Regions from separate parts of the Acidaminobacter sp. QWL-03 genome, predicted to be linked through region 1. Evidence: riboswitches for the same ligand, from Rfam matches in the RefSeq annotation. Region 1 holds a riboswitch; the other holds the start of a gene.
What was found. Region 1 has a riboswitch for cyclic di-GMP ahead of AC4PHM_RS05795 (polysaccharide biosynthesis protein). Riboswitches for the same ligand answer to the same signal wherever they lie in the genome.
Positions count from the first base shown of each region.

Region 2: another riboswitch for cyclic di-GMP. It lies ahead of AC4PHM_RS12035 (DUF7507 domain-containing protein); the one in region 1 lies ahead of AC4PHM_RS05795 (polysaccharide biosynthesis protein).

Region 1 covers NZ_CM178752.1:1,279,781-1,285,659, forward strand. Annotated here, with positions in the region: gene AC4PHM_RS05790 (IS1634 family transposase) at 1-834, opposite strand, end outside; gene AC4PHM_RS05795 (polysaccharide biosynthesis protein) at 1,209-3,119, opposite strand; cyclic di-GMP riboswitch class I at 3,314-3,398, opposite strand; gene AC4PHM_RS05800 (S-layer homology domain-containing protein) at 3,614-4,987, opposite strand; gene AC4PHM_RS05805 (YibE/F family protein) at 5,379-5,879, shown strand, end outside.
Region 2 covers NZ_CM178752.1:2,571,960-2,577,838, reverse strand. Annotated here, with positions in the region: gene AC4PHM_RS12040 (class D sortase) at 1-198, opposite strand, end outside; gene AC4PHM_RS12035 (DUF7507 domain-containing protein) at 412-3,969, opposite strand; cyclic di-GMP riboswitch class I at 4,120-4,202, opposite strand; gene AC4PHM_RS12030 (MSCRAMM family protein) at 4,656-5,879, opposite strand, start outside.

The DNA of each region.
Region 1 (5,879 bases):
TGGCTTTGTCGAGGTTGGGATTTCAATGCGCGCCATCGATTCCAGATTTGAGGCTGCATATTCAATCGCCGCTTTGGTTTCTTTGATTTGATCCGGCATTCTTGTGATGACTTTGACCTCAAGTCTTTGAGCTTTTTCAAGAAATTCTTTGGTGAACGCAGCACTGTCAGCGATGTAAAAGAACTCGTTTGCCGCCGACTCAAAGCGTTCTCTGAGCTCAGCTGCACGGTCCAGATTATCGATGTTGAAGCGCTTGTCATCCTGGTTACCCGACAACACTTGTCCATCGATACAGATGCCTTGGGTAGTTCCCATGGACAGCTTAATCTGCTTCTTATCAGGTCGATTCTGCTTTGAATAGCCGAAAGAAATGTCAACAACACCCTCGATACCTTCTGGTGTCTCGTACTGACCCCACATAACCTTTGAAGTTGTATCGAAGTTGACATTGCCAAGTTTGATCCCATAGCGTTTGAATGCCCTGACTGCGATCTCAGAAAGAATTGAGCTGCAGCCAGCGTTCTGCATCAGATCAAGGAATCCACCGAAGCGGTCATCATTGATTTTAGCGAGATCGACACGCATACCAAAAATGGCTTCAAGGTCCACATCTTCAAAGTAATCATGCATCCTGGAAAGCGGATGATGATCATCCGCAATATTGACCAGCATCATTTGGGCAAGAGTCCCATAAGGTATTTCAGGTGGCCGACCTGCTGGTTGAGTCAGCAACTGATTAAACACATCATTGACGCCTATTTGCTCGCATAGACCGGTGATTAATCCTGCTTTGCCATTACTGTATGATTTAATCTGATCAAATCGGATATCCATCAGAATCGCTCCTCGTAAAACCTTGATATTACTATTATTCGAGGTCGATTCGAAAAATCCTTTTTGTAAATATTGGAAACAGAAAATATTTTATTTGGAAATTTTAGTTAGGCGGAATATGAGATATAGTACCTTTGACCCAATATGTGTTATAAATCAACTAAGCCTCTTTGTCTTCATTCGGCCAAAGAGGTTTTATTGATCGTTTTCGACTAAATCTCTAGATGTCACCATGGAAATTGATAAATGCACGCATCTTTTTCGAACATTATATTTCTGCTGGGTTTAGCGGAGTAGGTCCTCAAGGCATTCCGTATGATATTGGATTTCAAATTCGTGTTCATGGAAGTTGATAGTCTCCAGATTTTCAGTATCTAAATCATTTTAACACTCCACTGACGTACATCCGGCATTGGCACTGTACATCCATTCTCCAAAAACGCTTTGTTGATCTGACGGTTGTCTCGCTGATAGGTCGTCACCATAGATGACAGCATCTCTATGAGCTGTTCCTGGTCCTCACCTTGTACCAACTCTCTCAAGATCTCAAGACGCTTCAGGAGAAACGGATATTCCACTTTATTGGGCTTGCCCACGAAGATTTTCTCGTGCCGCGTCTTACTTTCTACCGACTCTTCCGAGGTCAAAAGCTCTTCATAAAGCTTTTCTCCGGGTCTGAGTCCGGTAAACTTGATCTCAATATCCTTGTAAGGCTCCAGACCCGACAACCTGATCAAGTCTTCCGCCAAGTTAAGAATTCTCACCGGCTCTCCCATATCCAAAACAAACACATCTCCGCCCTTGGCAAGGCCGCCAGCCTGAAGCACTAGTCTCGAGGCTTCAGGAATGGTCATGAAGTAGCGAACCATGTCCTTGTGGGTCACCGTCACCGGTCCACCTTCTTGAATTTGTTTCTTGAAGAGCGGGATGACGCTGCCGTTGGAGCCCAGAACGTTGCCAAAGCGCACTGCGGTAAAGACAGTTTTATGAGATTCCACGGATTGGACGATCATCTCTGCAATCCGCTTACTGACGCCCATTACACTGGTTGGATTCACTGCCTTGTCCGTCGAGATCAAAACAAATCGTTCAGTCCCATAATTTATTGAGGCATCAACGAGTTTCAGCGTTCCAAAGACGTTGTTTTTTATAGCTTCACGGGGACTTCTCTCCATTAAAGGTACGTGCTTATGGGCAGCCGCATGAAAGACGACTTGTGGTCTTAAGTCATTAAATACTCTGAAAAGTTCTTTGCGATCTCTTACAGAGGTGATTACCATGTCCAGTTCAATGCCGCCCAGTCCTCTTGACCTCAGTTCGTTAGTCAGGTCATACACGGAATTTTCATTAATATCCAGGATGATCAGCTTCTTGGGTGCAAACCTCACTATCTGCCGGCAAAGTTCGGATCCTATAGATCCTCCCCCACCTGTGACAAGAACGGTTTTCCCTTCCAAATAGTCCTTGATCCCATCCATATTGAGGGTAATCTCATCTCTTCCCAGCAGGTCTTCAATTTCCACATCTCGGATTCTTTTAATGTCGACGTTATCAATCATCATTTCTTCCAGTGACGGCACAGTTTTGACTTTTGCTCCGGTTCTCTTGCACTCCTCCAAAATCTCTTTTCGATCCTGCATTGGAACTGTAGGGATAGCCAGAATAATTTCGTCAATCCTTTGACGTTTCGTCACACTTAAAATGTCATACCGGTTGCCCATGACTTTTATGTCGTTGACCAAAGTGCCTTCTTTTCGTGGATCGTCATCTATAAAAGCTTTAGGGTAACCAAACCGCTGCGGTTCTGACAGCAGGTGTCTCGCCATCATCCCTCCGGTGCGCCCCGCCCCTATGATCAGGATGTTTTTATAGCTTTGGCCAATAGTATAGGCACGATTCTTCAGTCTTCTTATAACTCTGTAGCTCAAACGGAATCCACCAATCAGAACAACATCAAAAAAGGAGATCAGTAGGAGACTTTTATAGCTGAACGCGCCTTCCAGGTAAACATCCATGAACGCCACCATCAAATGACTCAAAATGCCAAAAGAGGCAATTCTAATGAGTCCATCCACACTGGCATGCTCCCAGAGGCTGTCATAAAGCATAAGAAGCTTCATCATCAATAGTTTTAATCCGAGCATAAGGATGATAAAGGTCAACCCATTCTCAAGAAGAAAAAATAACCGCTCAAAATTCGCTTTCAGAATGATGGCAATGACAATGGACGCAAAGAGGAATGCTATATCCAGTAAAACAATTGAGAATTTTCGCGTCGATTTCATAGTCGATCCCCCTGGTTTTATTATGTAGAAATAACGATTTATGGCATCATTAGATACAACCATACGCCGTCATTTATTATACACGATTACAATTGTCGAATGTTAGGTTTTAATGTCGAATTAACATATTTTCAATATAAATACATAAATGATAATTTGCACAAAAAAACGACAGTCCATAGCTGCCGTTAATATGTTGCAACTGGCTGACTTTTCCGATTGGAGGAAGCCCCTCTAGCTTTGTGTCCCATGGTTTCCCACGGTTTACCAAATGTGTTAGTAACCTATATAATTACAAGTTTATATCGCCATTAACAACTATAGCATATCTTCAGAAAATTTGTAGGTCGAATAATGTCGAACCTATAAAAATGTTGAGAAAATATGGTGAAATGTTAGGAAAACGTATTATGTTATCCTTTTCTCCGTATTTTTATGAATAATAATGCGCCAGCAGAAGCCGTATCCGACTGTCTGACTGGCGCCTTCTTTATTTAATACACAAACGGCTGCACATCAAAGGACATGGACCTCAAATAATGCGTTACGCCTTCAGCATTCACCGGATCATAGTAATCTATGTAAGCTCCAATGGTATAGAACTCACATACCCTGAACTCAAATGGATCCTCCCCCGGTTCAAAGACCGGTGTAATCCAAGCCAAGAAATGATCGCTGTCCGCACTGATTTCTGTCATGGTAATGACACTTTCGAAGTAATCGTAGGAGAACATCAGCACTTCAGCCGTCTCAACGACGTTTGGATCTGTGTTGAGATCCGGATCTATCAGATAAAGCTCAATGGGAACGTAAGCATAGTGCGTTTTGCCCTCCGGCAGGAGCATAAGGATTTCTGCGGTGTGAGTTGGTTTTACTTCCGGTACCTCAGACTGAGGGTCTTCGGTTTGCGGCTCTTCAGGCTGCGGATCTAAGGGTTGTGGATTTTCGGGCTGAGGATCCGTTGGCTGCGGGTCTTCCGGTTGTAGGACCGGATCCGGCTGAGGCGCTTCAATCACTGGCTCAACAGGTTCTGCAGGCTCTTCTGGCGTTTCGGCTGGTTCTGTATCCGCCGGAGGCTCAGAGACAACCGGAGGCTCTGTAGTGACGGGAGGTTCGGGTTCAGGGGTTGGATCTGGCACCGGCTGAGGTTGAGGTTGTGGTTCAGGCTGTGGTTCCGGTGCCGGTGTTGGCTCAGGATTTGGTGTGGGATCAGGCTCCGTCCCATCGGCTATTGGCGTCTCGACTACCGGCTCTGTAACCACCGGCTCACCCAGCGGAACCGGTTTTGGCACTATGGCCGTCAATCCTTCTCTCATCCACTGCAGCTGAGACTTTGCCACCAGACAAATGGCCTCAGCATGGGTGAGCCACTGACGGCTTTTGAAGGATCCATCCGGGAAGCCTTTAAAGATCCCCTTTTGAGTCATCCCCAGGACAGACTCCAGAGCCCACTGTGGAATATCCGGCTGATCCGTATAAAGCTGCTGCTCCAGGATTCTTTCAGCTTTCATCAGATGATGAAGGTAGAAGGCGCCTTCCATTCTTGTGACATTGAGTGTTGCTGTGACTTCGGAGCTTTCACTGATTCCGCTTGGAATTTCAAAGGCTTCAAGGCCCTCAAAGCTGTTCTGAATGAGGATTTCAAAAGCCCCTCGGGTCATAGGCGCGTCCAGCAGACCAAGTGACTCGAATTCGTCAATCAGAGGATACCATTCTTCCGTAATGCCAGGTGACTGCCTGACCCAGTGCGTCGGCGGGTCGGTTATTGCGGCTAAACTTGTAATCATAGAAGCGCTTCCAAAAATCATGATAATACTTAACAGCATAGACAATAGATTTCTCACTTTGCTCTGACGGCTTGCCTTCATGTAGTGCCACTCCTTCTGCGATGATTGCTAAAGTGGTTGTCGATTACATTACTGTGTGCCCGTCTCAATTGTCATTTGAAGCGCTTTGTTTATCCGACCGGTGCTCGATTGACGCTGGATCACCTCCCTGGATCCGAAGTCGCAGTCGTTGACATAAAACTGGGATTAATTTCCTTCCCCAAAGGATTGTACCTAAAAATGTACATTGTGTAAAGAAGTTTTTAGGGATTTACTATTAATTAATCCTTATATTTACATAACATTTAATGGAAATTATTAAGAGATTTCATAAGGGCTTCCAAGTCCCTTAAGAAGCGGTAACAATGTGACGCCCGCCTTGTGTCTGAAGGGGGTCTAATGGTAAACTATAGGCATTGTGAGGTGGCAGTTTATGCGAAGGAACTTAAAATTTAAAAGTTATAGAACTACTGGAATCATACTGTTGTTGGCGCTAATGCTGACCATTCCCTTTGGAATGAGCGGCGTTTGGGCGGACAGCGTTAGTGATGAGGGCGTGGTGTCTGACACAGGGACCATCGGCGAAATCTCTGAAGAAGTGCAGTTAGAGGAAGACATGGCGGAAGTGCCTGAGGTGGATGAGGACTATATTACGCACTCGGAAAAAGCCCGGGTGCTGTCTGTGGTGGAGCGGACCCCTGATCCAGAGGAGCAAATTACGCTGGAGCAGACGGTGCAGCTGGAGATCCTGACGGGGAAATTCAAGGGTCAGATTACGGAGACCATCAATGTCCTCAGCGGCAACTCGATTTATGAGCTGCCGGTGTCAGAGGGCGACAAGGTCATGGTACACATCGAGGAGTACCCGGATTCGGGGGATTTTGTGGTGTATGTCTCGGACTATGTGCGGGATACCTACATTTACTGGCTGGCC
Region 2 (5,879 bases), 1.3 Mb from region 1:
AGTGAGCATGGCTTCGTAGTCATCCGCATAGTCGAGATCCACGACCTGCGCATCATCAATTTCCTCCAGCGCCGAGATGTCCTCCTCAAAGGAGGACAACAGCTTATTCATTTGATAGTCATCATAAGCGCGGACCGCGGAAGGATAGAGAATAATCAGCAAGCCTGCGATGATCAGAAGCGTCGATAGTTTTTTCATGGGGGTGTCACCTCTTTTTCACTATAACGTATTAGACGTTGAAATTATAGATTTGATACCCTGTTTTAAAAAAAATATCCGGGCCACCATTTAGATGACCCGGACGGGAGGTTGAGAAAGGTTTCTCAGTCTATGGTCTTAAGGCTTTAGCCGATGGTTATTCATCAGGCCGCCCCTTGAGGACACTCTATTGCTTGTTGAACTTACTGAAAGTTAAAACTTGCGTTTCATGAACAGTCCTGCAAGAACCAGAAGTGATCCGAAGCCATAAGCGAAGTAAGGCGGAATTTCGCCGGTTTTAGGAAGTGCTGGAGGGCCTTGTGGGACTTTATCTTCGATAACTTCTTCAATGACTGGTGGAGGGCCGAGAGGTGGTTCTTGTGGAGGGATGACTTCGCGGTAGTTGCCGATGGATACTTCTGTGGTCTCATCTTGTACGACTTCTACTTCGATCATACCGTCTGCGTTGAGTGTTGGTGTTGTAATGGTGTAATCACCACGAACTTCTTTGATGAAGTAGGTGCCTTCATCGAGATTCGAGAAGACTGCGTTGCCTTGGCTGTTGGTGGTGGCGGTACCTACTAGTTTGTCATCCTCGCCAAAGAGTTGGAAGAGGATGTTGGAGAATGGAAGGTCACCAGTGTTGAAAGTTTTAGAATTGTCTACATCGAGGAATTTGAAGATTTCGATGCGGCCTGGGTCAGGGGTGCGACTTGTGGTTGTTGTGGTAGTTGATGGTGTGTAAACTCGCAAGCTAATGGTGTGATCATCTTTTATATCAGTTGTTTGATCTGAATGTGCTGTCGCCTCATTGTATACCTCTTTAGCTTTCAGATCATTTTCAGTTAGTGTATAAATACCAGTGAAAACGACTGGATCATCACCAACTTCAAGCACAACTGGGTTACCAGAAACGGTTACTTTTGGATCAGTAACATGAACATTAGTTAATTTAACATTTCCTGTGTTTGTTACTGTGAAAGTGTAGTTTATTGGTTCACCTACATTAGCATAGCCATTGTTGTTTGAGTCAACCCATGTGCCGTTTTTTACAATGGATAACGCTGCACGTTTCACAAGTGGGACTGTAACATCATCAGTCACCGGATCAGTTTGTGATGAATCTGCTGAGGCGTTATTGTAAACGTTGCCTTTTTCAATATCAGATTGCTTCAACGTGTAAGAAGCGGTAAATGTTGTCGCATCTGACTCGTTGACGTCAAGGCTGATAGGTCCGCCTATTACAGTGATACCTTCAACTAATTCGGAAACCATAACATTGGTTAGTGTTACGTTGCCTTTGTTTGTTACAGTAAAACTGAAGTTGATCATTTCGCCTGGATCAGCTTTTCCGTCCTCATTAGCGTCAACCCATGTACCTGATTTGATAAGTTCGAGAACTGGTTTTTGAGGAAGGGTTACAGTTTCTTTATCAGTGTCTGAAATAGATTCAATAGAATCCGCTGTAGCGGTGTTATCAACCTTTCCAGCATCAATGTCGGCTTGAGTGACAGCGTATTTAGCTGTGACAGTTAAAGATTCGCCTACTTGTAGTGTACTTAAAGGGAGCGTGATTGAACCGCCAAGCATTGGATCATTTAGTGTAATTCCAGTGAGCGTGACATTACCTATGTTCATGATTTCAAACACGTAGGTAATAAACTCACCAGGGTCGGCAAAATCGTCGTTTCCAGAGTTGAAAGTACCGGTTTTTGTGAGGCTAAGTTGTGGGTTCAATACCGGAGGGATGTAGTTGTAAGTGTTGGTAACAGTAGCTGATTTACTGTCACCAGCTGTAATTGTTATTTCATTTTGAGAATAGGATACATTCCAACGTGATCCTGGATCTTCTTCGGATATCACATATTTTCCTGGGAGCAGATTATCCCATGTTAACTCTTGATCATCTGCAGTAAAATCTTTTGTTAGACCATTTGGATAAGATGCACCTTCAGAGATGCCGGTTAATTTAATCTTGAACAAAAAAGTGAGGTTAGAAAGATCAGCATTTTCAATAGCTGTGATATTTTTTGTTATTTTGATTTCTCCTGTGGTAGGCGGAGTGTTCGTGATTTGAATTGTTGCTGTGTCAGATGCAGTATCATAGTTGCCATCATCATCATAGGCAATAGCTGTAGCGGTGTTGATATGATCTGCACCAGCACTGCCTAATATTAATTTGTTATTTGCAGTAAATGTGTGTGATTGACCTTCCGTCAGCCAAATTTCTTCATCACCTGTTGACCAGCTATAAATTGTACCTAATTTATCATCGTTAACAGAGGTGATTTTAACCGATTCGTCTCCATTATTTGTCACTGTGAAAGTAAAGTCAACATACTCACCGGATTCGAGAACGCTAGTACGGCTAGCAGTTTTTTCTAATGAAATGTCAGGCAGAACATCTTCAAAAGTAACAGATTCTTGATCTATCGCAATATCAAAGTTGCGATATTCATCGTATGCAGTAGCGGTTACTACGTTAATGTGATCATTGCCGAAGTTGCCTGAAATGAGCTGATCATTAAGCATAAATGTGTGGGACTCACCTTTTTCGAGCCAAATTTCATCGGCGCCTGTTGCCCATTCATATATTGTGCCCAGTTTATCATCAACAACAGTAGTGATTTTTACTTTGTTTTCGCCTGTGTTGGTGACTTGGAATGTGAAATCAACATAAGCTCCAGTCTCTGGGACTGAAGTTGGGGAAGCTGTTTTAGTGATTTCTATTTGAGGAAGGTAGATGCCGAAATAGTGACTTGGATCGGAGTCGGTAACTTGTTTGCCTGTAGTCGGATCGCCAGTTACCTTACCGATATTCACATATTGACCTGCAGTAGCTATACCTGTTGCAATACCAATCATAGATTCGCCTGGTGTGAGTGAGGTTTTTGGAAGAGTTACTTCAACTCCTTGATCATCAGTAACCTTAATGTTTTCAATAGTTACATTACCTATATTTGTCACTTCGTAGGTCCATGTAACCACATCTCCAACTGGTATCATAGGTCCAGTAGTAGTGTCTGCATCTTCTCCGTTAGTGAATTTCTCAATATCAATTGCAGGAGTCGGTTCAAAGACTCTAACACCCCATTCTTCAAAACCAGAGTCGTTTGCAAATTGTCTTCCAAACTCTGTAAATAGCACAACATATTTACCATCTTTGTTTTCAAACAATGTTTCTGGTATTAAGACTCTATAGTCTCTTTTACCACTACCTGTATTTGCTCTATAGTCCATTTTTATTGAGTTATCGCCTAGATCATAAACAATACTGGCGTCTGTGGTAAAAGTATATTCTTCATCGTCATAATTCGTGATATTTGGTACATCAGTCAACCAAACTTGAAACTTATCAAGGCTGATATACCATTCTGGACCACTCCCCGGTTCGTTAAGATCTAATTGAAACTCTCTATATAACTTCTCTTCATATACAATTAGTGGCACATTACTGAGCAAAAAAGATCTATTGAACTGTGGAGAGTTATCTTCATCAAATTGAACCTTTCTTAAGTCGCTATTATAACCCTTTTCAATACTCTTATTTGAATTAGTACGCAAAAATGAAGAAAATGTGCCACTACCTGCTGCAGCGTTTGATTGAAACATTTCCCATATTGCATTATTAATGGTTTCTGGTTTAAGTATCGGTCTATCTGTTGTTAAATCATAATTAGATAGAGCCCAGGTTGAAGGATACGCTGTAAAGGTTGGTAAAGTTAGTAGTAAAATTAGAAGTATTGACAAAAATCTACTTTTTTTACTCATTTCTCTCACCTCTCTAAATAATTTGAAATGCCTTAAATCTCTCTCTGGATGGTTCCTCTCTATATTTCCGATTGGGTCGAAGTGGAATGGTCAGTCTTCTTGAATTTCTGTAAACAAAAAGACTGCCATGACAGCAACAGGTTCGTTGTGCATAGCAGCCGGACGATCGTAGTCTATCCCTTAGACTCCTGGCTTTGCGTCCCCGTCTTTCGACGGGTTTGCCCTTGGTATGCGGTTCGGAGTAATGAATTCTGTGTTTTCAGCAGAAATTATTGTGCAACCCCCTCCTTATTTTTCTTATTAGTTCAGCCATTTAAGGTTTGATATTATATTATGTTAACCAACATAAGCATTTCCAATGGTTCCACTGATTAAATACCCTTTTCTCAAAATCTCATGCATCAAATATAAAAAATAATAAATTTAAATTTGTGTTGATAACAAAGTGCTGTGACGCTTATGAAGTTGAAAAACTATGGTATTTACTACTTTCGTCCTTGTGAATGAAAATTTTGGGGTCGTTCAGAATATTTTGAAATCTTTTTGAAACTATTTTGGGAGGATGTTACAGGACCATCGGCGGGGAGGGGGTGAAAGGAGGGGGGGTAAATCAGGTTGGAGAGGTGGATTAATGGGCAGACAAAAACCGGACCATCCAAGGACGATCCGGTTTTGGGGTTTTCTTTTCAATACTGGTATTTCAGGAATGCTCCTGCGAGGAGGAGCAGGGTGCCGAGGAGATTGAGCATGCCAATCTGTGCTTCACCGGTTGGTGGGAGTTCATTTGGCGGCTCCCAAGGGGGAGCGCCTAATGGCGGCGGATCTTCCTCAACGATTTCCGTATCAGGTGGTTCATCAGGCGGACCCAGTGGTGGATTAGGCTCCGGCGGAACGTCTTCCGTCGTAGTGTCCCTGTAGTTGCCCACGTTGAAGGTCAAGGCCTGAGTGGAGTTGATGGAGATTGGCGGGGAGAAACCATCGGCGGAAAAGGATGGGGAAGTGATGGTGTAATCGCTGACTTCCCGCAGATAGTAGGTGCCATACCTCAGGTTGGCGAAGGTGAGGTCGCCCGCGGCGCTGGACTTCTTGGTGTGCAGCAGGGTGGTCTTGTCCGCGGCGTAGAGTTCGAAGGTGATGTTTTGCATATCGAACTCGGAAGGGTCCTGGAGGTTGTTCTGATTGGTATCCAGGAACTTGTGGACGCGGATTTCACCTTTTTTATCCTGTGGGTTTGACGGTGGATCTGGGTCACCTGGTGGGTCTGGATCTGGATCACGCTTGTTGGTGACGGTGACCTCGATTGTCGTTTTCGGATTACTTTCGCTAAGTGTAATCGTCAGCGCGCCGTCGGTGGTCGTGTCGCCGGACTGGATGCTTTTCAGGGTGTAACCTTTCGGAGCATCCTCGGTGATCTTGTAGATACCAGGAGAAAGGTTGTTTAAGGTGACGGGAGTGCCGTCGCCTTTTAAGACGTGGGTGTGTGTAGAATTGTCCGGGTATTTGATCTCAATTTCAAAGGTGTCGTTGGTGCTGATGGTTTTATTATCGGTGTCGACGACTTTTTTTGTGAGGCGGAGGCTCCAGATTTTTGTGATAACCGTGGCATCTTTTTGGTTGGTGACGGTCACGTGGTGATCGAGATCATCTTCGCTAATAGTGATCTGCAGATCGTTGGTGGCGGTCAGTGTGCCGGAGGTGATGCCTTTAAGGGTGTAGTCGGTTGGAGCGGCCTCGGAAATCGTGTAGGTGCCAAGGGACAGGTCGGTGAATGGTGGGGCGGTGCCATTGCCGTTGATCATGGCCGGGGTAACAGTCTTGGTGCTGTCTGGATGTGTGATGGTGATGATGAATGGGGTGCTGTCTGTTGTGAGTGGTTCGCCCTCTGAGTTTTCAACGATTTTTTGTATAGT